3 regions of the Bacillus mesophilum genome follow, and region 3 is predicted to be linked to each of the others. Evidence: riboswitches for the same ligand, from Rfam matches in the RefSeq annotation. Region 3 holds a riboswitch; each other region holds the start of a gene.
The links. Region 3 has a riboswitch for S-adenosylmethionine ahead of F7732_RS12400 (O-acetylhomoserine aminocarboxypropyltransferase/cysteine synthase family protein). Riboswitches for the same ligand answer to the same signal wherever they lie in the genome.
Positions count from the first base shown of each region.

Region 1 (6,545 bases), on a different contig from region 3:
TTCTTTAGCAATGGACGCAATAATAGAAGAATCTATACCGCCCGATAAGAAGGAGCCAACCGGCACATCACTTCTCATATGCATTTTAACTGAATCGAACATTACATCTTTTATTTCTTTAATAAAATCTGTTTCTGATTTTTGAACAGGGTGGAAGGATGCTTTCCAATAACGCTTAATCTCCATCTTTTCGCCCATTTTTTTCGTGAAATAATGGCCAGGTTCAAGCTTATGGATACCATCTGTCATCGTAAACGGTTCAGGCACAAATTGATAGGTTAAATAATGCTGAAGCGATTCATAGTTAATAACATCATTTTGCTGAGCCAGCATAATACTCTTCTTTTCAGAAGCAAAGAATGTTTTCTCTCCATCATCAAAATAGAAGAACGGCTTGATGCCAAAAGGATCACGCGCGCCATATAAACGTTCTTCCTGCTTATCCCAAATAACAAATGAAAACATGCCGCGAAGCTTTTCAACAGCCTTTTCCTTATAATAACTGAACAGCGCAATGATCACTTCCGTGTCGGAATGCGTTTCAAATGTCAGTCCCTCTTGAATTAACTCTTCACGGAGTTCTACATAGTTATAAATCTCTCCATTGAAAATAATCCAGTAGCGTTCATTCTCATATGTTAGGGGCTGATGGCCGCTTTCAATATCAATAATACTCAGTCTGCGGAAACCGAACTGAACATAATCATCGTAATAATAGCCAGAATCATCTGGACCTCTATGTGTAATCACATTGTTCATTTTAGTAAATTGTTCTTTAGCTTCATCACGGATTTGCTGTGCCTGATTATGCACGCAACCTATAAAACCACACATGTATGTAGCACCCACTTATCTTTTCAGTCTTTAAACTTTCAACACAAATACCTTCTAATACTACCACTAAATAGCTGAAAATGGCACTATCTAATGTATTAAATTCGTGTTACTTTCATTGGAAATGGAAGGAAATCAGGAAGTTGTATCATTCATAGCTTTGACGATTTACGAAAAGGATAATCATCTGCCGTTACACCTATATACATTTGACGTAAAAAGATGTGAAAATGTTTCATTAATTATGGTTTGTGGCTGCGATGACTTAATTTAGGATTTGGTCGAGTGTTAAAATGTAAAATTCGCTGGTAGAGGCCTTTTGCGCGACACTATTTTCCGGTTTCTGGATTACAGAGGGGCGTTTCTCCCTTTTGCGCGACACTATTTTCCTATTTCTAGATTATAGAGGGGTGTTTCTTCCTTTTGCGCGACATCATTTTCCTGTTTCTGGATTATACAGGCGTGTTTCTACCTTTTCCGCGACCCTTTTTCCTGTTTTTGGGTTATAGGGGTGTATTTCTCCCTTTTCCGCGACACTTTTTTCCTGTTTTTGGATTATACAGGTGTATTTCCGCCTTTTCCGCGACACCTTTTTCCTGTTTTTGGGTTATACGGGTGTATTTCTCTATCTTTACACTCTGTTTCCCTTTTTCTAGATTATAAAGACTTGCGTATCAACCTCTTACGCTCTTCTTTTTCCTTTCCTCATTTCAAAGGAAAGGCATCTCTCATCACCTTCATAGTCCTAAGCACTCTCCGAATCTCTCTCCACAATAAAAAAGCTAACCATCGGCATGTAAACCAATGATTAGCTTCTTTCGCTAATTGCTATCTGTTATGACTGAAGTGCTTCAGCACGAAGAGCGTCAGCTTTGTCAGTGCGCTCCCATGGAAGATCTAAGTCTGTACGGCCAAAGTGTCCGTATGCAGCAGTCTGCTTGTAGATTGGACGGCGCAGATCAAGCATATTAATAATGCCTGCTGGGCGCAAGTCAAAGTTGTTTCGTACAACATCAACAAGAACATCCTCAGATACCTTGCCAGTTCCAAAGGTGTCTACAGAAATGGATACAGGCTGTGCTACACCAATTGCGTATGCAAGCTGAACTTCAACTTTATCAGCTAATCCAGCTGCTACAAGGTTCTTAGCAACATAACGAGCAGCATAAGCGGCAGAACGGTCCACTTTAGTTGGATCCTTGCCAGAGAATGCGCCGCCGCCATGGCGTGCATAGCCGCCGTACGTATCAACAATAATCTTACGTCCGGTTAAGCCAGCGTCCCCTTGAGGTCCGCCGATTACGAAACGGCCAGTAGGATTAATGAAATATTTAGTGTTTTCGTCAATTAACTCACTTGGTACAACAGGGTTAATGACATATTCTTTTAAATTACGCTGAATTTGCTCTAATGTCACTTCAGGGTGGTGCTGAGTAGAAATAACAATTGTATCAATGCGAACTGGTTTGTTATTTTCGTCATACTCAACTGTTACCTGTGTTTTACCATCAGGGCGCAAGTAAGGAAGGATTTCCTCTTTGCGAACTTCTGTTAAGCGGCGTGATAATTTATGAGCCAATGAAATCGGAAGCGGCATAAGCTCCTTTGTTTCATTACAAGCAAATCCGAACATTAAACCTTGGTCTCCTGCTCCAATTGCTTCAATTTCTTCATCGCTCATCTGGCCTTCACGGGCTTCAAGAGCCTGATCAACACCCATAGCAATATCTGCTGACTGCTCATCAATTGATGTTAAAACAGAACATGTTTCAGCATCAAATCCATATTTCGCACGTGTATAGCCAATTTCTTTAACTGTTTCACGAACAATCTTTGGAATATCTACATATGTAGAAGTTGTAATTTCTCCAGCAACTAATACAAGCCCTGTTGTTACAGACGTTTCTGCAGCAACACGTGCATTTGCATCCTTTGAAAGAATAGCATCTAAAATAGCATCAGAAATCTGGTCACAAATTTTATCCGGATGACCTTCAGTTACTGATTCAGAAGTAAACAAACGGCGTTTTGTTGACATCTGGGTTCCTCCCTAACTTCAAATTGGCAAGATTATTGTATGACAATGAATCTTAAATTGATACGGAACTCATTCCCTTAGTAGTATGAAATAAACATGGCGATTTTATTATAATTGGTCGAAAATCAGCGGGTACAGAAAGTTAAATCCGCTTGATTCTGCCGCCATAAAAAAGCGTCTGACTGCAAAATAAAAAACCTTCCCACAAGTGAAAAGGTTGAAAGCAAATCAATTCGCGCCTTTCACTCTTATCGTTCAAGGACTAGATCCTTGCTTCAGGTTAGCACCTTTGCCTTATTTAAAAAATAAGCAGGTTGCTGGGTTTCATAGGGCCTGTCCCTCCACCAGCTCGGGATAAGAGAGTATCCGTTCAACTGTAAATATTAGCGCACAAGTCTAAAGGATGTCAATTTATTTTTCTAAACTAATTCTAATTCCTTATTAAACCAATCGGATTTATTACAAAGCACAGCTTCCATCATCACATTTTCGTCTGAAGAATTTATGTCTATTTTTAGCAACCATCATATAAATGGGCTTCCCAATAAGGGGCATGAGCGGGAGGTACATCAATAGACCGGGCACAAAAGCAGGCGGGCATTGTAGCATAATCAATCTTACGGCATAGAACCCCTTTAAAACTTTTCCACTGCCTGTAATCAGATGGATTTCTTTGCGCAATTCTTTTTGATTGAACCCTGTTTCCCCATTTGTTTTTTCATATTCCTGCAGAGAAACCCATTTTATTTTATCCAGCCAATCGAGCTTTTCGAAAAGACGTCTCGACTCCTTGCATAATGAACAAGTTCCATCATATAAAACGGTCATTTTCATTTTGATCAGCTCATTTCTCTGTTTTCTCTATTTTAACATTACCATTATAAGTATGTAAAAAAACATTCAGGGAGGGTTGCACATTTATTTAATTCTTTTTTCATAACACACACAAATAGTATAGACTATTCATATAAATGTGTTATACTATTTGAGAGATGTAATCACTTTCATACTTTGTACTACTAATTCTAAAAAAAGGAAGGTATTCATCAGATGAACTCTGTTAGCCTGTCGAACGGATTATCACAACTATTAAATTCCGAGCATACTCAAACTCAGCTTTCTGTCCCGCAGCTTGTTGAAAAAGTATTAAAAAGGGGCGAAGGTGTGTTAACCTCTACCGGCGCAGTTCGTGCCACTACTGGAACATATACAGGACGTTCCCCTAAAGATAAGTATATTGTTGAAGAAGCTTCAACGATTGATAAAATTGATTGGGGCCCTGTAAACCAGCCGATTTCTGAAGAAGCATTTTCCCGTTTATATGACAAAGTCCTGACTTATTTAAAAAATCAAGATGAAGTTTTTGCCTTTAAAGGATATGCAGGTGCAGATGCAAAACATCGCCTTCCCATTCAAGTAATCAATGAATACGCATGGCATAATTTGTTTGCACATCAGCTCTTTATCCGACCAGCCGCTGATGAGCTGCCGGGTCATAAGTCTGAATTTACTGTTATTTCAGCTCCAAACTTTAAAGCAGATCCTAAAATTGACGGCACAGGATCCGAAACTTTTATTATTATTTCATTTGAACGGCGCACGGTGCTGATTGGCGGAACAGAATATGCTGGAGAAATGAAAAAATCAATTTTTTCGGTTATGAATTATATACTTCCTGAAAACGGAATCCTCCCGATGCATTGCTCAGCCAATGTCGGAAGAGAAGGCGATGTTGCCTTATTTTTTGGATTATCCGGAACTGGGAAAACAACCTTATCAGCTGATAATAACCGCCGTTTAATTGGAGATGATGAGCACGGCTGGTCACCGAATGGCGTGTTTAATATTGAAGGCGGCTGCTATGCAAAATGCATTAATCTTGCAGCTGAAAAAGAGCCGCAGATTTTCAATGCCATCCGTTTTGGAGCAGTTCTTGAAAATGTTGCTCTGGACCATGAAACCAGAATAGCTGATTATGATGATAACACGCTGACAGAGAATACTAGAGCTGCCTATCAATTGCAGGCAATTAATAATATTGTTGATCCAAGTGTCGCAGGGCATCCAAATACAATTATCTTCCTGACTGCTGATGCGTTTGGCGTACTGCCTCCTATTTCTAAACTTACGAAAGAACAGGCCATGTATCATTTCTTGAGCGGCTATACGTCCAAGCTGGCTGGCACAGAGCGTGGCGTTACGTCACCGCAAGCTACATTCTCTACGTGCTTCGGTTCGCCATTCCTGCCGCTTCCTGCAGTACAATACGCTGAAATGCTCGGAAAAAAAATGGATGAACATAATACAAAGGTTTATTTGGTCAATACTGGCTGGACTGGCGGAGAATACGGTACTGGAAGCCGCATGAAGCTTGCCTATACAAGGGCAATGGTAGAAGCAGCCTTGGAAGGCGAATTAAACAATGTTGAAACCATCAAAAATGAAATCTTTGGCTTGGATGTTCCGCTTCATGTAACAGGCGTTCCAGATGAAGTACTTCAGCCTCACAAAACATGGCCAGACCAAGAAGCCTATAATAAAAAAGCAAAAGAACTTGCAGCCAAATTCCGCGACAACTTTAAAAAGTTTGATCATGTGGCACATGATATTATTGTAAAAGGCGGACCAACGGCATAAAGGAATTTACCGCTTCTAAAAGCGAAGACACAAGATTATTTACATGAATACTTCCGAATGAGAATAATAAAACAACCCCAATCCTTTGACGGATTGGGGTTGTTTTTAATTAGTGCTTTTTAAGGCAACAAGTTTGTAGGTAATCGTGGTCTGATTATCTTCAAGTGTCAATGTTTGAATGATGCCCGTTCCGCTCAGTTCACCGTCTTTTGTCTTCTTTACTTCAAGCGGAATGTCTAGCGGATAAAGGCGATAGCCGTCTTTTGTCAGCTTAAAATTGTTTTCATCTAATCTTTTCTCTTTCCCTTTTGTCACAATCATTGTATTTAACTCTAATGGCATTCCCATTATGATCGCTCCTCCATATTACTCATTTATGCTATTTTATCATGTCTGGGCTTGTTTTTTCATCCAGGCGGATAAGTCTTTGACTATTTTCCTGTTCATAGCTGGAGGGAAATAGTGTGTGTATTCTTTAAAATACCAGCTATCATAAGGTTTCTGAAGCTCCGTTAAACGCTTCTCAAGCCGATAAGAGTGTTCAATTGATACATTCTGATCTTTAACACCGTGAATGATTAATACAGGTGCTGTCACCTTCTCCAACTCGTATATAGGAGTTCTGGAACGGTATTCATCGGGAAATTTTGCTGGTGTTCCACCAATCACCCTTTTCATCATTCTGCGGAGGTCCTTGCGTTCCACATATGTCAGTGACATATCACTTACACCGCCCCAAGTAACAACAGATGCAGTCTGAGGAAATTGAATGGCTGTTAAAAGCGCCATTACACCGCCTCTTGAGAATCCAAAGACATGGACATTTTTCACGCGAGGGTGGGATTCTACTAATTCAAAGGCAGCAAAGGCGTCGCCCCTGTCTTCTCCTGCAAAATCCTCATTCCCTTCTCCCCCTTGATTTCCTCTATAAAAAGGGGCAAAAACAATAAATCCCTCTGACGCAAATTGGGTAATCCTTGATGGTCTTACTTTACCTACGTTTTTGATCCCGCCTCTTAGATAAAGAAACCCTTCA
Region 1 is NZ_WBOT01000013.1:1,372-7,916, reverse strand. Features, by position in the region: gene asnB (asparagine synthase (glutamine-hydrolyzing)) at 1-834, opposite strand, end outside; gene metK (methionine adenosyltransferase) at 1,670-2,872, opposite strand; SAM riboswitch class I at 3,118-3,233, opposite strand; gene F7732_RS21420 (thiol-disulfide oxidoreductase DCC family protein) at 3,332-3,706, opposite strand; gene pckA (phosphoenolpyruvate carboxykinase (ATP)) at 3,923-5,509, shown strand; gene F7732_RS21410 (DUF2584 domain-containing protein) at 5,615-5,857, opposite strand; gene F7732_RS21405 (alpha/beta hydrolase family protein) at 5,897-6,545, opposite strand, start outside.
Region 1: linked by a shared signal. The riboswitch ahead of metK (methionine adenosyltransferase) and the one ahead of F7732_RS12400 (O-acetylhomoserine aminocarboxypropyltransferase/cysteine synthase family protein) in region 3 are both predicted to bind S-adenosylmethionine.

Region 2 (6,545 bases), on a different contig from region 3:
GCTGATATTTCCGGCATCTGTTGAGCCAAGCCCTTCGCGTACGCCCATGATAGTTTCTCCTAATTCTTCAGCAGCTTCTCTAAAAACTTCATCATACTTTTCGTTTGCAAGAAGATTATCAACCTCATTTTGGAAAGCAATAACGTTTAATTTAGCACCAGTGGCTAAGGCTGCTCCTTCTGCAACTGCTTTTACTTTTTCAGTAACTTCATTTAATTTTGCTCTAGTTGCTGCACGAATAAAGAATCTTGCTTTAGCGTATTCAGGAATAATATTCGGAGCATCTCCGCCATGAGTGATAATTCCATGAATACGCACATCATCTGTCAGCTGCTGTCTTAAAGCATTGATACCATTGAATAATTGAATAACCGCATCCAGTGCATTAATGCCTTCGTGCGGGGAAGCAGCAGCATGAGCAGGTTTGCCGGTATATTCAAAATCAAGCGGATCAACCGCCAAAGAAGGTCCAGTTAAACGAGTTTCACTATTTGGATGAATCATTAAAGCCGCATCTATTCCATCTGTTAGATTATGTTTTACAAAGCTTCCTTTCGCACTGCCGTTAGGTCCGCCTTCTTCAGCAGGTGTTCCAAATACAACAGCTTCACCGCCAGTTTCTTCAATCACTTTGCTTAATGCAATTGCTGCAGCTGTACTTGTCGTGCCAATAATATTGTGCCCGCATGCATGACCAATCCCTGGAAGAGCATCATATTCAGCTAAAAATGCGATTGAGGGTCCAGGTTTGCTGCCTTTTTTGCGTGCGACAAAAGAAGTTTCATGTCCTGCAACGGCCTTTTCTACAGCGAAACCTTCTTTTTCAAGCAGTTCAGTCAGAAGGGAAGAGGCAAAGAATTCCTCGTTTCCAATTTCCGGGTTCTCGTGAATTTTATGACTTGTTTCAATGTAAACAGATTTGTTGTCTTCGACATTTTGAATAATTTTCTCTTTTAAAACAGCTGCTGATTGTGTAGATGTGCTCATTATATTTCCTCCTTATAATAGAGGAGGTTCTTGCTAAGCAAAAACCTCCATGAATTTTTAAAGTGACGGTTTACCAGCCAATGTTGCTAAGTGGAACAAATGTAGGGATTAAGTTGCCATCGTATTCTTCTTTAATAAATTCTGCAGTATCTTCTTCCTGGTAAAGTTCGGCAATTCTTTTATAGGTTTCGTTATCTTTGTCTTCTTCGTTGGCAGCAATAATATTAATGTAAGGTGTTGCCGTTTCGCTTTCATGGTAGATGGCATCAGTCAATGGAGTAAGTCCTGCATCACGTGCAATTCCATTGTTAATAAGAGATGCAGCTACATCTGGCAATGCTCTTGGAGTTTGAGCAGGAACCATTTCAACCAATTCAAGGTTTTTAGGGTTTTCGGTTACTTGAGTTAAGTTGCCGTTAGAATCAAAATCTTCTGGCAGTCCGATTAGTCCGGCATCTTCAAGGAGCATTAATGCACGCCCTTGGTTCGATGCATCATTTGGGATTGCAATTTTAGCACCATCAGGAATATCGTTAACATCTTCATATTGGTCAGAATAGATACCCATCGGAGCCAGAACCGTTGTAGCAATAGGAACAAGGTCTAAATTATGCTCTTCAATAAAAACATCAAAGTAGGCAACCGTTTGGAATGCATTTAAATCCAATTCATTTTCTGCAAGTGCTGTGTTTGGTGCTACGTAATCAGAGAATGACACGATTTCGATGTCAATGCCTTCCTTCTCAGCTTTTTCAGCAATAAAATCCCAGGTTCTTGTATCTGTGCCGCTAATTCCTATTTTTACCGTTTCCGAACTGTCGCTGGAGCAGCCTGCTGCAAATCCTGCAAATGCTAATAATATGCTTGATAGTATAAGTTTTTTCATGTTGTGTTTCCTCCTAAATTATCTTCGTCTAATTTTTTTAGCTGTAAAATTCCCTAAGCTTTGTAACCCTTGCACAATGACCACAAGAATGGCTACCGTGATCATCATTGTAATTTCATCAAAACGCTGATATCCATATGTAATGGCTAAATCGCCAATACCGCCGGCGCCAACTGCTCCTGCCATTGCTGTTGCCCCTACAAGCCCGATGGTTGCGATGGTGAGCGCAAGGACGAGGGAGCTTAGCGCCTCGGGTAGCAGAAACTTAGAAATGACCTGCCATGGAGTAGCGCCCATTGCTTCAGCAGCTTCAAGAACCCCTGGGTCTACCTCCAATAAAGAGTTCTCTACCAATCTCGCAATATATGGCCCAGCATAAAAGACAAGAGGTACGATTGCTGCTGCTGTTCCAATGGATGTGCCAACAATCAGTCTTGTGACAGGAATGAGCGCAACCAATAAAATAATGAATGGTACTGAACGGAAAATATTAATGATTCCATTTAAAATATTAAAGACAGGCAAGTTTTGAAGCAGATGACCTTTTCTCGTGACAACCAGCAAGATTCCAAGCGGCAGTCCAAGCAGGGTCGAAAACAAAAGAGAAAAAGTGACCATTTGAATCGTTTCAATCAGAGCTTCGATAATTTGATCTGTATTAGCTAGCATGTTCATTCACCTCCTTAATGCTGATATCCTTTTCTTGGATATAAGTTAAGGTGCGGGCAATTTCTTTTTCGTCACCTTGGAACTCTACAATTAAGTTGCCAAACGGAGTTCCCTGCAATTCTGTAATATTGCCAAAAAGGACATTAATATGAATATCAAACTTCTTGGAAATTTCCGATAATAGCGGCTGTCCAGCTTTGTTTCCGACAAAGTTAATGCGGAAGATTTTTTGCATGCCGGCGTGCTGCTGAATCAGTTCCTTGATCGATTCAGGAAGCTGGTCATTCATGACCGTGCTGACGAAATTTCTTGCTGTTGATGTTGTTGGAGAAGAGAAGACGTCAAAAACAGTTCCTTCCTCAATAATTTTTCCGGCTTCAATGACGGCAACCCGATCACATATTTCTCTAATAACAGACATTTCATGGGTAATGATTAAAATAGTAATGTTGTATTCTTTATTTATTTTTTTCAAAAGCTGCAAAATAGAGCTTGTTGTCTGCGGGTCCAATGCAGATGTTGCTTCGTCACAAAGCAATATGGAAGGCTGGGTTGCTAAGGCTCTCGCAATACCAATTCGCTGTTTCTGTCCTCCAGAGAGCTGGTCAGGGTAATTATCTGCTTTGTCAGCTAGACCCACAAACTCTAGCAGCTCTTCAACACGTTTCTTGATCTGTTCCTTAGGTGTATTCACTAATGTAAGCGGCATTGCGACATTGGCAAAAACAGTTTTAGAGTTTAATAGATTAAAATGCTGAAAAATCATCCCGATATTCTTTTTAACTTTTCTGACCTCTTTGACAGATAGGGAAGTAAGGTCGTGTCCATCTACAATGACATGACCAGATGTCGGACGTTCAAGCAGGTTCACACAGCGAATGAGCGAGCTTTTACCTGCACCGCTAAAACCGATCACCCCAAATATTTCTCCTTTATTGATTTTTAGGTCGATACCGTTAAGCGCAGCAACCTGCTGTCCGCCACTTTCGTATACCTTTCTGAGCTGCTGAAATTCAATCAAACTTTTCATCTCCATTTCCAGTTGTGTTTCTTAAGAGAAGCGCAAGCGCCTTAACTCCTTTACAATAAAAAAGTCTCCTTCTTGAAAGAAAGAAGGAGACCTGCAAAAAAATACTGCAATTCGTTCTCCTTATCTTTCAAGCTCTTCAGCTTGCTGGATTTGGCACAAACTTCATATGGAAGCCGCTGCCGAGGTGTCATAGGGCCAGTCCCTCCGCCTCTCTAGATAAGAATGTTATTTAGTTAAAATAAAAACCCTCTTCTAAAATAAGAAGAGGGCAATAAATAATAAACGTCATGACCTCTTCTTATCTTTCAAGCCGTGCTTGCTGGAGTTGGCACAGAATTAGATTCCGCTGCCGAGGTGTCATAGGGCCAGTCCCTCAACCTCTCTTGATAAGAAGTGTGTTCGTATTTTGTTTTGTTAAAACTTGATTATTAATTTAACGCATTAAATCATAGATGTCAAACGTTTTTTGAAATAATATAATTTTTATTATGAAATAGCAAGTGATAAACTTTCCGGATATCACAATACGATCCCTTTTATTCTATTTCTTATTCCTCGAAATATTCTTTAATTTCCTTTTCATTTGAACCATTAAAATAAGGATTTTTTTCTGTGGAGTTTTCTTCGTCTAGATTCATGCGAATGACTAGAGATGGACTTGAAGAATGCTTAGCAATTATCCGATCATCCAGCTTCGTGAACGACGGCAGCTTATTATTCCCGAAGTTTTTGTTATCCATTGTAACACCTCCCAGTGTTAGCTTTTCTAACAAATGCGTAAAATATCCATAAGAGGTTTTGGTTTTATCATAAGAAAAAAAAGGTAAGATAGTATTAAGTTATTTACCAAGGAGTGCTTTGGGGGGAGAGTTTTGAGTATGTTCGATACAATATTAGATATCATAGACAATAAAGGTCCCATAACAATGCCTGCATTATGTGATGAGATAAATGAAAAGAATGAAAAAGGTGATGGAGGAGAAACCGTACAAATAGCTGACGTTGAAGCAATAATTACTCGTAAGAAAGATTTGTTCAAAGTCCAAGACGGTTCTATTATGATTGATCCTAATAAAGACCCCATTCGATTGCGCGTTTCTTTAGGCGGCCATCCGGGTCCTTGGTATAAAATAAATATAGATTTTGTCCAACATCATTTTCATTATTTTGAGTGGCATTTAAGCAGACATTCTAATACCAAAAGGCTTCCTAAAAGAGCAGGTAATCTTGCTTCGTTCAAAAGGCAAATGTATCGTTATCGGATATGGAACTGGTTAGAATTTTATGAAGACGATGGTTTGAGGCTGGAAGATACTTATTGGGATGTAAAGCTTATAACGAAAGGGAAGATATACAAAATGAAAGGTAACGATTCTTATCCTAAGGAATGGACAAACTTTTGTATATCATTGTCAAAATTGATCGGAAAGAGAATTTGTTAAGCCCCTTTTTTTATCCTCAATAAAAATTGGGTGAAAGACAGCAGTAATTGCAGCGAAAATCAGCTTACATATTAAGTTCAGCACTATTCAATCTCGTAATGGAGATATTGAATGAGTGCGTTTTTTTTGATAAAGAACCGTTTTGCTTTTTTATTATTAAAGCTGCTGGAGCTTAGCCGAATTAGTCAGCATCAAGAACTCGCAATATAAATGTTTCATTTATTGCATCAATGAATAGACAATATTCATGCTCACAATCAACATTGAGCAGCAGCTGCAGTTCTTTTGGAATATATATTGCCCCGCCTTCGGTAATAATTCTTTTATTATTTGTTGTACCTGACCGTGCTTTTTGAATAACCACCTGTTTCTTTGCATACGTAAGTTCAGCAAGCTTGCCGGGCAGCAGGCCAAACTCTTTCCGCCATTTACTGGGAAGCTGAATTTTTCCTGTCTTGCTAAAGTTTTTGCATTTATAAATATCAGGCATAAATGATCATCTCCACTTTGTTCATATATATCTATTTCACCAATTCGCAGATTAAAAACATTTTTAAATAATTCAAGTAGGTTCATAAATAATTTTTAATGATGTGCATAAAAAAACAGAGCTAACTTCAAACTGAATATAAAAAGGTTTGGAGGTTTAAGATGAAAGACAATCATATGGAAGATAAGGACATATTGCATCATTTATTAGAGGAACAAATCGCTTATATACTAGTGGATGAAGAAAGAGAACGTGCTAAAATAGAGCATTTGAGAAAGGCAGAACAACATGATATTAGCAAATAGTCTATTTCTGATTTTTTCATTAATTTTTTCTTCAAATATTTACTCTGCAGAGCCGTTATCACATCAATTCGTAGCGGTTCAAGATGGCTACGCACAGTGGGGAAGACTTGCCATGCAAACTGCGAAACAAAAATTTCCCGACGCTCAAATAGTCGATTACCGCTATGATGGTCGAACTAATGAAGGTGAGACGGCAATAGAGCAATTTAAATTGTGGGCGAAAAAAGGACAAGAGGAATTTGGAATTGTAATAAAAATTAGAATAGATCAAAAAACGAATAAATTAAAAAACATTCAAGTAACAAAAACTCAACAATAATATTATTATGTAAACCTGTAAATTCAAGGTAAAGCAATAGGTTTTACTTTAAGAAAAACAATAAATAACCCGAAGGATTAGCAGGAGTCTTCATAAAAGGCTGTCTAATCTTTCGGGTTACTTCTGTTGTTTGAATGAAAACCAGCTGCAACTGATATAGAGGCCTTACACCTGGAGGGAACAAAGGAAAGAAAGTTTCTCCAATGCCTCGCCAAAGCCTTCTCTCAAGAGGCAGCAAGAATTGTTTTAACTTCTCATTCTTCAATTAAATAAAGTACTGGAACTTCATGTTCACGCTCGGGTTCTTTCTTATAATAGATCCTAGCCGTTTTAGTGTGTTCATCTACATGTTGGATAATGACTGGCTCATCCATATAAGTAATGTTAAAGGTTTCTGCAGCAGAAGATATTTCAATG
Region 2 is NZ_WBOT01000010.1:32,385-38,929, reverse strand. Features, by position in the region: gene F7732_RS20345 (M20 family metallopeptidase) at 1-987, opposite strand, end outside; gene F7732_RS20340 (MetQ/NlpA family ABC transporter substrate-binding protein) at 1,058-1,873, opposite strand; gene F7732_RS20335 (methionine ABC transporter permease) at 1,892-2,542, opposite strand; gene F7732_RS20330 (methionine ABC transporter ATP-binding protein) at 2,532-3,563, opposite strand; SAM riboswitch class I at 3,690-3,795, opposite strand; SAM riboswitch class I at 3,868-3,965, opposite strand; gene F7732_RS20325 (hypothetical protein) at 4,121-4,312, opposite strand; gene F7732_RS20320 (hypothetical protein) at 4,445-5,014, shown strand; gene F7732_RS20315 (hypothetical protein) at 5,196-5,504, opposite strand; gene F7732_RS22885 (hypothetical protein) at 5,666-5,809, shown strand; gene F7732_RS20310 (DUF3889 domain-containing protein) at 5,793-6,128, shown strand; gene F7732_RS20305 (H-type small acid-soluble spore protein) at 6,383-6,545, opposite strand, start outside.
Region 2: linked by a shared signal. The riboswitch ahead of F7732_RS20330 (methionine ABC transporter ATP-binding protein) and the one ahead of F7732_RS12400 (O-acetylhomoserine aminocarboxypropyltransferase/cysteine synthase family protein) in region 3 are both predicted to bind S-adenosylmethionine.

Region 3 (9,835 bases):
AGCTGAGCAAGGCGCTTACACTTTTCTAAGTGTCTAGTTCCAGCGCCTAGCCCCTCGAGGTCTTAAGTCAATCTGTCCAGAAGGTTAAAGTGCAACCTTCTAGCCATCTCGCCTTAAGCTTGTCGGGGCTGAGCGAGGCGCTTACACTTTTCTGAGTGTCTAGTTCCAGCGCCTAGCCCCTCGAGGTCTTAAGTCAATCCAGTCAAAAGGTCAAAGAACGACCTTCTGTCTGGCTCGCCTTAAGCTTGTCGGGGCTGAGCAAGGCGCTTACACTTTTCTGTAGATCATAGATACACATACAAATGGAGGGATTGTAATGAGTGCACCAAAAGAATTACGATATTCAAAAGAGCATGAATGGGTTAAAACAGAGGGAGAGAAAGTCCGTATTGGAATAACAGACTTTGCACAATCTGAACTTGGTGACATCGTATTTGTTGAGCTTCCAGAAGTTGGCGACGAATTAAAAGTCAACGAACCTTTCGGCAGTGTGGAATCTGTTAAAACAGTTTCTGAATTATATGCACCAGTTAGCGGTAAAGTTGTCGAAGTAAACGAAGAATTAAGCGACAATCCAGAATTCGTAAATGAATCTCCATATGAAAATGCTTGGATGGTAGTAGTAGAGTTGTCAGATGCTAGTGAAGTTGACAGCCTTATGGATTCTGAGCAATATGATGAAATGGTTAAAGAAGACTAATATATGGTAAAGCCAGCCTTTTTAAAGGGCTGGCTTTTATAATATGACTTTTTACTGTTTTAATAGGAAACCTTTAAAAAACAACCAGAGTTTCTCCGTGCCTTATAAAAGGAAAATTACACATTTGTATAGAATAGTGAATATAGTACATAAAATATACAAATTAGGGCGGCAATATAATCCTACTACTCCAAGGTGATGAATATGTTTGATTACAATTCTGAAAAGGTTATTATTGTGGAAGGCACATCTGACAAAAGGAAAGTGAAGGACATTATTCGAGAACCCGTTGAGATTATCTGCACGAATGGCACCATTAGCGTTACAAAACTGGATGAACTGATTGATGAGTTATTTGATAAGGATGTATATATACTGGTAGATGCCGATGATGCGGGTGAAAAACTGAGAAAGCAGTTTAAGCGGGAAATGCCAGAGGCTGCTCATCTTTATATTGACAAAATGTACAGAGAGGTTGCTACAGCACCAGTGCATCACTTGGCGACAGTTCTTTTAGGTGCTAATATTGATGTTTACACAGAGTATTTAGATAGAGGTTGAGTATTATGCTTGAATGGTCACAGCAAGAAATTGAAAGTGCATTGAAGAATGATTTTTCAGGATTTATTTATTTGTACACACCCATGTGCGGCACATGTCAAATGGCTGGCAAGATGCTTACTGTGGTAAATGAGTTATTACCAGAATCTGCAATAAGAAAGGCAAATCTAAACTATATGCCGACACTTGCGGAGAAGTGGAATGTTGAAAGTGTCCCATGTCTGTTGATTGTTCATAATGGTGAAATAACTGAAAAAATATATGCCTTTCATTCAGTTCCTTATTTATTGGAAAAAATGTCTGCAGTATAAAAGAAAGGGCTGGGAGCTAATTCCCGGCTTTTTCTTTGTTTCCAAATTTCATAGCATGAAAAGTTGTTGGTTTATTAAGCAGGCTGTTCAGATTGATATCAGTAATGAAAAAAGAATTCTGCCCGCCAGCCAACATAGTATAGATGAAGAGAAGGAAAAGCCAGGAATCCTGCCTCTTAGCCAAAAACTCCTTCCTATAAAAACAACATGAACATGAAGTGAATGTTGTTTTTTAGTAAATGTATCGTTTTGTCATTGAAATATATTTACAATTGCCTCTTTTAAGAATATTATATTTAGGGATGCGAAATATCAACAAAATTTCTAAAGAAGTCTTGAGGCGATAAGAGCATGTTCTATAAAGAGTGGGTTCACCAAATTAAAGGATATAATCAAAATATCCGGCGTGCCTTTCTAGCCAATATTTTCACACAAATTGGTTTAGGTATTTTTATGGTTATTTACAATTTTTATATTCGTGAATTAGGCTATTCGGATGGAATGAATGGGCAAGTGATTTCAATGACATCACTTGCAACTGCAATCATCCTTATTCCAGCAGGTTTATTAAGTGATCGGTTTGGAAGAAAAAATATTATGCTTTACGGTGCAATCGCAACGGGAGCCGTCTTGATCATCCGCAGCTTGGCGGAAGGACCGGCAATGTTATTATCTGCTGCTTTTGCAACAGGACTGACATCAGCTTTTTTACAAGTCTCAAGTATCCCTTGGCTCGCTGAAAACTCTCGAGCAGAACAGAGGGTGCACTTATTCAGCATTCACTTTGCCATTATGACAGGGGCAAATGTCATTGGTAACCTCAGTGGCGGATTACTAACTGATTTCTTTTCATTGTTTATGTCTCAGTTGAATGGAATACGAGTTACGCTGATGCTCGGCGGTGTTATTTTTCTCATAGGAATCTTCCCAATTATAAAGTTCCAGGAAAGCCGGAAGGTAACGAATTCCATTGATAAATCTAAGTCTGATTCTGCAAAGGCTGCCTTGTTGGCAAGAAAAGACAGTTTGAAGATTGTCGTTCTGTTTGCAGTAGCGCAATTAATTATTGGTGTCGGCGCAGGATTAGTTATACCTTATTTAAATCTATATTTTTCTGATCGTTTTGCCGCTTCAAACTCAGCAGTCGGGATGATCATCTCACTTGGGCAGGCAATGACTGCAGTAGCCATGATTATCGGACCTAAAGTAGTTCAGAAATTTGGTGAAGTGAAAGCGGTCGTTATTTTGCAGCTATCGTCACTGCCATTTCTGCTTTTAACCGCTTATACAGAACAGCTTTGGCTTGCAGCGATTGGGTTTCTTTTCCGGCAGGCATTAATGAATGCGGGAAATCCTATACAAATGTCACTGATGATGTCAAAAGTTGACGATTCAATGAAAGGATTTGCCAGCTCTGTGAACCAGATGGTCTTTAATTTAGGATGGGCAGTAATGGGACCTGTATCAACGGGTATTGTGATGATGTATGGTTCTTATTGGGGGTACGCTGCAGTTTTCACGATTACGGCTATCTTATATTTAATAGGTTCACTTTATTTCCTCATTGTCTTTAAACGCTATAATCCTAAAAAAATCGCACAAATGACAGCATAGCCTGCTTTCAACTGACATATTTCTCAGGAAATAATCCTAGACAATACCGTAATAGAAGCGGTCGTTGTCTTTTTTTTGGTTAATTTGTTGAAAAAAATATGCAGGATAAAGAATCAGTTCCACGGAATAAAGCTTATATAGACTATAGAATTTTGAGGTGTACTCTAATGGAACAGCTGGCTAAATCCTTTATACAAGAATTAGAGCAAAAACAGCATGTCTTTCAAGTATTGCAGAATCGCAGGCTGACGGTGCATTTTCATAGCGAGGCTGAACACCTATATTTACGGATTGAAGACGGGAGGGCTGACGTTATTTCTCCTATAGAATGTGAGATGGAGATTTATGGCCCTAAAACAACTTTGACTCATCTTTTTCAGAAAAAAATAAAGCTGCGCCAACTGATGAAAGAGCAGCCAATCCAAATAAAAGGCCCTTTTCGCAGTATTCTTTTATTAGAAACAATTTTATATCTTGGAAAAAATTAATGGTTTTTTTGTTGACTGGTTTTTTCCTATATGTTAAAATTTCAAACAAATATGAAAATTGAATATTCTTATCAAGAGAGGTGGAGGGACTGGCCCTACGAAACCCGGCAACCGGTTAATTACACGGTGCTAATTCCAGCAGAGCAGATGCTCTGAAAGATAAGAAGAGTTGTGAATTCCAGACCCTCTTCTTCTTGAAGAGGGTCTTTCGCTGTTACGATAATCGTATGGAGCGAATGCAGCATGATGATACTCAAGCGAAAACCAATTAAAAGGAGAGATCGACATGACTGAAAGGAAAAAAAATTATCGTTTTGAAACATTGGGTATTCATGGAGGATTAGCGCCAGATCCAGTAACCGGTGCTCGGGCAGTTCCAATTTATCAAAATAATGCTTATCAATTCAAAAGTACTGACCATGCTGCAAACCTTTTTGGACTAAAGGAACCAGGTTATATTTATACACGGATACATAATCCGACTGTAAGTGTGTTCGAGGAAAGAGTAGCACTGCTTGAAGGTGGCATTGGCGCACTGGCTGTTTCAAGTGGTCAGGCTGCGATTACTTTATCCATACTAAATATTGCTGGTGCCGGAGACGAAATTGTCGCCGCATCTAACTTATATGGAGGCACCTATAATTTGTTCGCAGTAACCTTGCCTAAATATGGGATAAATGTAAAGTTTGTTGATCCGCAAGATCCAGAAGCTTTCAGAGAGGCAATTACGAATAAAACAAAAGCGATATTTGCAGAAACAATTGGTAACCCCAGCTTAAAAGTGCTGGATATTGAAGCAGTAGCTGCTATTGCTCATGAAAATGGCATACCGCTAATTATTGATAATACATTTCCTACTCCTTATCTGTGCAGGCCAATTGAATTTGGGGCCGATATCGTGATCCACTCTGCCACCAAATGGCTTCTTGGCAACGGAACAACAATGGGAGGCATTATTGTAGATGGCGGCAAGTTTGACTGGAATTCACCGAAATTCCCAGGCTTTACTGAACCGGATCCAAGCTATCATAACTTAGTTTACAGTGAGGCGCTTGGTGAGGCTGCGTATATTACAAAAGCACGTGTTCAGCTGCTGCGTGATCTTGGTCCTGCTTTAAGTCCGCAAAATGCATTCCAATTCGCTTTAGGAATTGAAACTTTACATGTGCGCATGAAGGAGCATGTGGCAAATACAAAGAAAATTATCAGCTATCTCAAGAGCCATCCTGCTATTAATTGGCTCTTATACCCTGGAGATGAAGATCATGCTGACAAGGCTTTAGCAGATAAATATCTTCCAAAAGGTGCAGGGGCCGTTGTTGTTTTTGGCATTAAAGGAGGAAGAGAAGCTGGTGCTGCTTTAATCAATAATCTTAATCTTTGGGCACATGTTGCCAATGTAGGGGATGCAAAAAGCTTAATTATCCATCCTGCAAGCACAACTCATCAGCAGCTGGATGATGAGGCTTTAAAAATTGCGGGAGTTCCTGAAGATTTAATCCGAATATCTGTCGGAATTGAAAATGCAGAAGATTTAATTGAGGATTTAGAACAGGCAATTGAGACCGCAACAGGAATCACAGCACTTGCCGCTAAAGCTTAAACAAAGTGTTACCAGAGGAAGTATAAAATATCTTGGGATTCACTTTTTTAGTTGACACCCTTATCATGACCGTGATACGATAGCATTCGTAATTTATAAATGAATGTAAGTGAATTGAATATAGATGTTTAGCTCTTATCAAGAGAGGTGGAGGGAAGTGCCCTATGAAGCCCGGCAACCGTCATGAAAATGAAATGGTGCCAATTCACTCAAAGCTTATGGCTTTGATAGATGAGAGAAAGGACTTATTTTTAATGCCTTTCTGCTCATAACAGGAAGGCATTTTTATTTTATTTTTTTACTAGTTTTCAAGAATTGAAATCTTGACTGGTTACAAAGATATTTTTATGTGTTTTCTGGAATTGAGGAGAATGAAAGGCATGGTCCAATCAAAAGCTATTGTATAGGCAATGTCAGGAATGAGAGGGTGAAACAACAAGTGATTTCTATAAAAAATGCAAAGAAAATATTTGCAACGAAAAAAGGGAAGGTCAACGCGGTTGATCAAGTGAACCTTGAAATTAAAGAAGGCGAAATTTTTGGAGTGATTGGCTACAGTGGAGCGGGGAAAAGTACGTTAATCCGTATGCTAAATGGATTGGAAATTCCTACTGAAGGCAGTGTAGTCGTTGCCAACAACGAAGTTTCACGTATTAAAGGCAGTGACTTAAGAAAGGCCAGACAAGAGATTAGTATGATTTTCCAGCACTTTAATCTGCTATGGTCCAGAAATGTTAGAGAGAATATTGCCTTTCCACTGGAGATTGCAGGCGTTTCGAAGCAGGAAAGAATTAAGAGAGTGGATGAACTCATCCGTCTTGTTGGTTTAGAGGGGAGAGAGGATGCATATCCTTCCCAGCTGAGCGGAGGGCAAAAACAAAGGGTTGGCATTGCAAGAGCACTGGCGAATAATCCTAAGGTGCTGCTGTGTGATGAGGCAACATCTGCGTTAGATCCACAGACAACAGACTCAATACTTGAACTGCTTGTTGATATTAATGAACGCCTTGGCTTAACCATTGTATTGATTACTCATGAAATGCATGTTATTCGCAAAATCTGCCATCGTGTAGCTGTGATGGAGAATGGTCAAATTGTTGAAGAAGGACCTGTTCTAGAAGTATTTAAAAATCCAGCTGCACCAATCACAAAGAGATTTGTACAGCAGGTGACCGAACCGGAAGAGACGAAGGAAACCGTTCAGCATTTACTCGACCTTTATCCACAGGGGCAAGTCATTCAGCTCGGTTTTGTTGGTGAGGCTGCAGAACAGCCGCTTATTACGAATTTAATTCGTCATTACTCGGTTACAGTTAATATTCTGCAAGGGAAAATATCACAAACACAAAAGGGTTCTTATGGAACATTATTTATTCATCTAGATGGGGAACAGACGGAAATTGCTAAGGCAATCGACTATATCCATTCCCAGAATGTTGGAGTGGAGGTGATTTCTAATGCTTAATTCACTCATTCCAAATGTCCAATGGGATAAAATGTGGGAAGCTACATTAGAAACATTATATATGACAGCTATATCGGTTTTTGCAACCTTTGTCCTGGGTATTATTTTAGGATTGCTGCTCTTTTTATCAGCCAAAGGAAATATTTGGGCTAATGCTCCTGTTAATAAAGTTATCAGTGCATTCGTCAATATTTTTAGATCTATTCCATTTATCATTTTAATTGTATTATTGATTCCTTTTACCAAGCTAATTTTAGGTACAATGATTGGTCAAAACGCTGCATTGCCGGCTCTTATTATCGGAGCAGCGCCATTTTATGCACGAATGGTTGAAATAGGATTGAGGGAAATTGATAAAGGGGTTATTGAAGCGGCTAAATCAATGGGTGCTAAAACTAGCACGATTATCTGGAAAGTGCTTCTTCCTGAATCAATGCCAGCATTAGTTTCTGGTATTACCGTTACTGCCATTGCGTTAGTAGGTTATACAGCTATGGCTGGTGTAATTGGAGCAGGCGGACTTGGAAACCTTGCTTATCTGGAAGGGTTTCAGCGCAGCCGTTTTGACGTAACGCTGGTAGCAACGATTATTATATTAATTATTGTATTTATCATCCAATTCATTGGTGATTTTATAACATCAAAATTAGACAAACGATAGGAGAGAAAAAAATGAAAAAATGGTTATCAATCTTAGCAGCCTTAACAGTAGCACTAATTATTTCTGCTTGCGGCACTTCAGATGAAGGTACTGAAGGAGACAATGCAGGCGGCGGAGAAGAAGCAGAAACAACAACACTTAAAGTCGGTGCTTCAAACGTTCCACACGCTGAAATCTTAGAAGAAGTGAAGCCGCTGCTTGAAGAGAAAGGCTTTGAACTAGACATTACTACATTCCAAGATTATATTTTACCAAACCAGGCATTAGAGTCCGAAGATATTGATGCTAACTACTTCCAGCACATCCCTTATCTTGAGTCTCAAAAGGCTGAGCATGGGTATGATTTCGTAAACGCTGGCGGAATTCACATTGAGCCAATTGGTGTATACTCTCAAAAATATGAGAGCTTAGATGAACTTCCTGATGGTGCAACAATTATTATGAGTAACTCTGTTGCTGACCATGGCCGTATCCTTTCATTATTAGAACAGCAAGGATTAATCACGCTTAAAGAAGGCGTTGAAAAAACAGCAGCAACAATCGAAGATATTGAAGAAAACAGCAAGAACCTAGAGTTTGATACTGAATATGAAGCATCCCTTCTTCCGCAAATTTACAACAATGGCGAAGGTGACGCAGTTCTAATTAACTCTAACTATGCAATTGATGCTGGATTAAATCCAATTGAAGATTCTATTGCAATCGAAGACAAAGAATCTCCATACGTGAACGTAATCGCTGTTCGCAGTGGTGATGAAGAAAGCGAAGCAATCAAAGCATTAGTAGAAGTTCTTCACTCTCAAGAAATTCAAGATTTCATTCTTGAAAAATATGAAGGTGCAGTTGTACCTGTATCTGAATAATAGTTTAAAAGCTCCTGTGTTTGCAGGAGCTTTTTTTATTTGTCTTGAGTTTTTCGGCTGCGGCGGCTGGTACCATTTGTGTTTGGCGGATAAGTTGCTCTTTTTGGCGGATAACTCCCATTTTACGGCGATTATATCCGATTTTACAGCGGATAAATCAAAATAACCGCGGAAATTATAGCTTCAACCTCTCTTTACATCCAGCAAAGCAGCGGTTTCAGCAAAAAACGCAGGCATATTCCTCAGCAATGTAGCAATATTGGCTAAAATAAAAGGATTCTCCGACTTCTGGCCCACCATCACCAAGTTATCTAACCTATAAAATCACAGCCATTTAGAACCATGCTTTAAACCGGATTAAACTCCAGCAATTAACCGAACTGACTCCTTCAAGTGTCCTTCAGACTGAACCAGCGTCATATTTCACGATATATCAGGTTTTACAGTTATTGTGTCGGGTATACAGTCAATGATACGATTTTATAGTAAATAATCCGCACTGCGGAAATTTGAAAGGAATGGTTCGTTATTAACCAGCTAAACCTAAATTATACGAGTGAAATGGAAAAGGCCATGCGTGGAGCCCATGGAGTCGGATATGAGGTTTACAGCCAAAAGCATGATGTGCGAATGGAAGTTGAAGAAAAGCGGCAAAAGGAATATGTAGAAAGCCAGCGTATGGTTGCAGATTTAGAAAGAAAAGTACATTCTTAATGTTATATATATAGGAAGAAACCGGCTCAGCTGTAATGAGCTGGTTTTTCTTTTGCAGTGATCATAAAGGAAACAAAATTAAGTATTTCACGATCTTTATTTCAGGCTATCTTCACATACAATCCAAGTTAGTCGCAGAAAATAGTTAAATAGGATTTCATACTGAATTTGAGCCTTTCAGAAAGGAGAGAATAACTTTAGAACCTACATATACTAAAAAGTTTAAAAAGACGAAAAAAAACTCTATAATTAGACATATTCTCTTATTCCATAGACGAATGTTCTGAAAGAGTTGATATCACTTTTCATTTGTTATAAGATTGTAATGAGAATAAAATGAGAATTAAACTAAGAGGTTTGCGGCAAAGCCGATTTATACAAATCTTTCATAATTGACGGAGGTATTATTATGGCAGCATCAACTTTAACAATTAAAGACCTTCATGTTGAAATTGAAGGCAAAGAGATATTAAAAGGTGTTAATCTTGAAGTTAAAGGCGGAGAGATTCACGCAATCATGGGACCAAACGGAACAGGGAAATCAACATTATCCTCTGCGATTATGGGTCACCCGAAATATGAAGTTACATCTGGCAGCATCGTAATGGATGGGGAAGATGTGTTAGAAATGGAAGTAGATGAGCGCGCTCAAGCAGGTCTATTCCTTGCTATGCAATATCCAAGCGAGATTAGCGGTGTAACAAATGCTGACTTCTTGCGTTCTGCTATGAACAGCCGCCGTGAGGAAGGCAATGAAATTTCATTAATGAAGTTTATCCGTCAAATGGATAGCAAAATGGAATTCCTAGAAATGGACGTTGACATGGCTCAGCGTTACCTAAATGAAGGGTTCTC
Region 3 is NZ_WBOT01000003.1:568,557-578,391, forward strand. Features, by position in the region: gene gcvH (glycine cleavage system protein GcvH) at 317-700, shown strand; gene F7732_RS12380 (toprim domain-containing protein) at 905-1,261, shown strand; gene F7732_RS12385 (thioredoxin family protein) at 1,267-1,572, shown strand; gene F7732_RS12390 (MFS transporter) at 1,924-3,186, shown strand; gene F7732_RS12395 (SCP2 sterol-binding domain-containing protein) at 3,354-3,674, shown strand; SAM riboswitch class I at 3,740-3,840, shown strand; gene F7732_RS12400 (O-acetylhomoserine aminocarboxypropyltransferase/cysteine synthase family protein) at 3,961-5,277, shown strand; SAM riboswitch class I at 5,410-5,515, shown strand; gene F7732_RS12405 (methionine ABC transporter ATP-binding protein) at 5,717-6,742, shown strand; gene F7732_RS12410 (methionine ABC transporter permease) at 6,735-7,403, shown strand; gene F7732_RS12415 (MetQ/NlpA family ABC transporter substrate-binding protein) at 7,415-8,266, shown strand; gene F7732_RS22860 (YuzK family famiily protein) at 8,840-8,980, shown strand; gene sufC (Fe-S cluster assembly ATPase SufC) at 9,390-9,835, shown strand, end outside.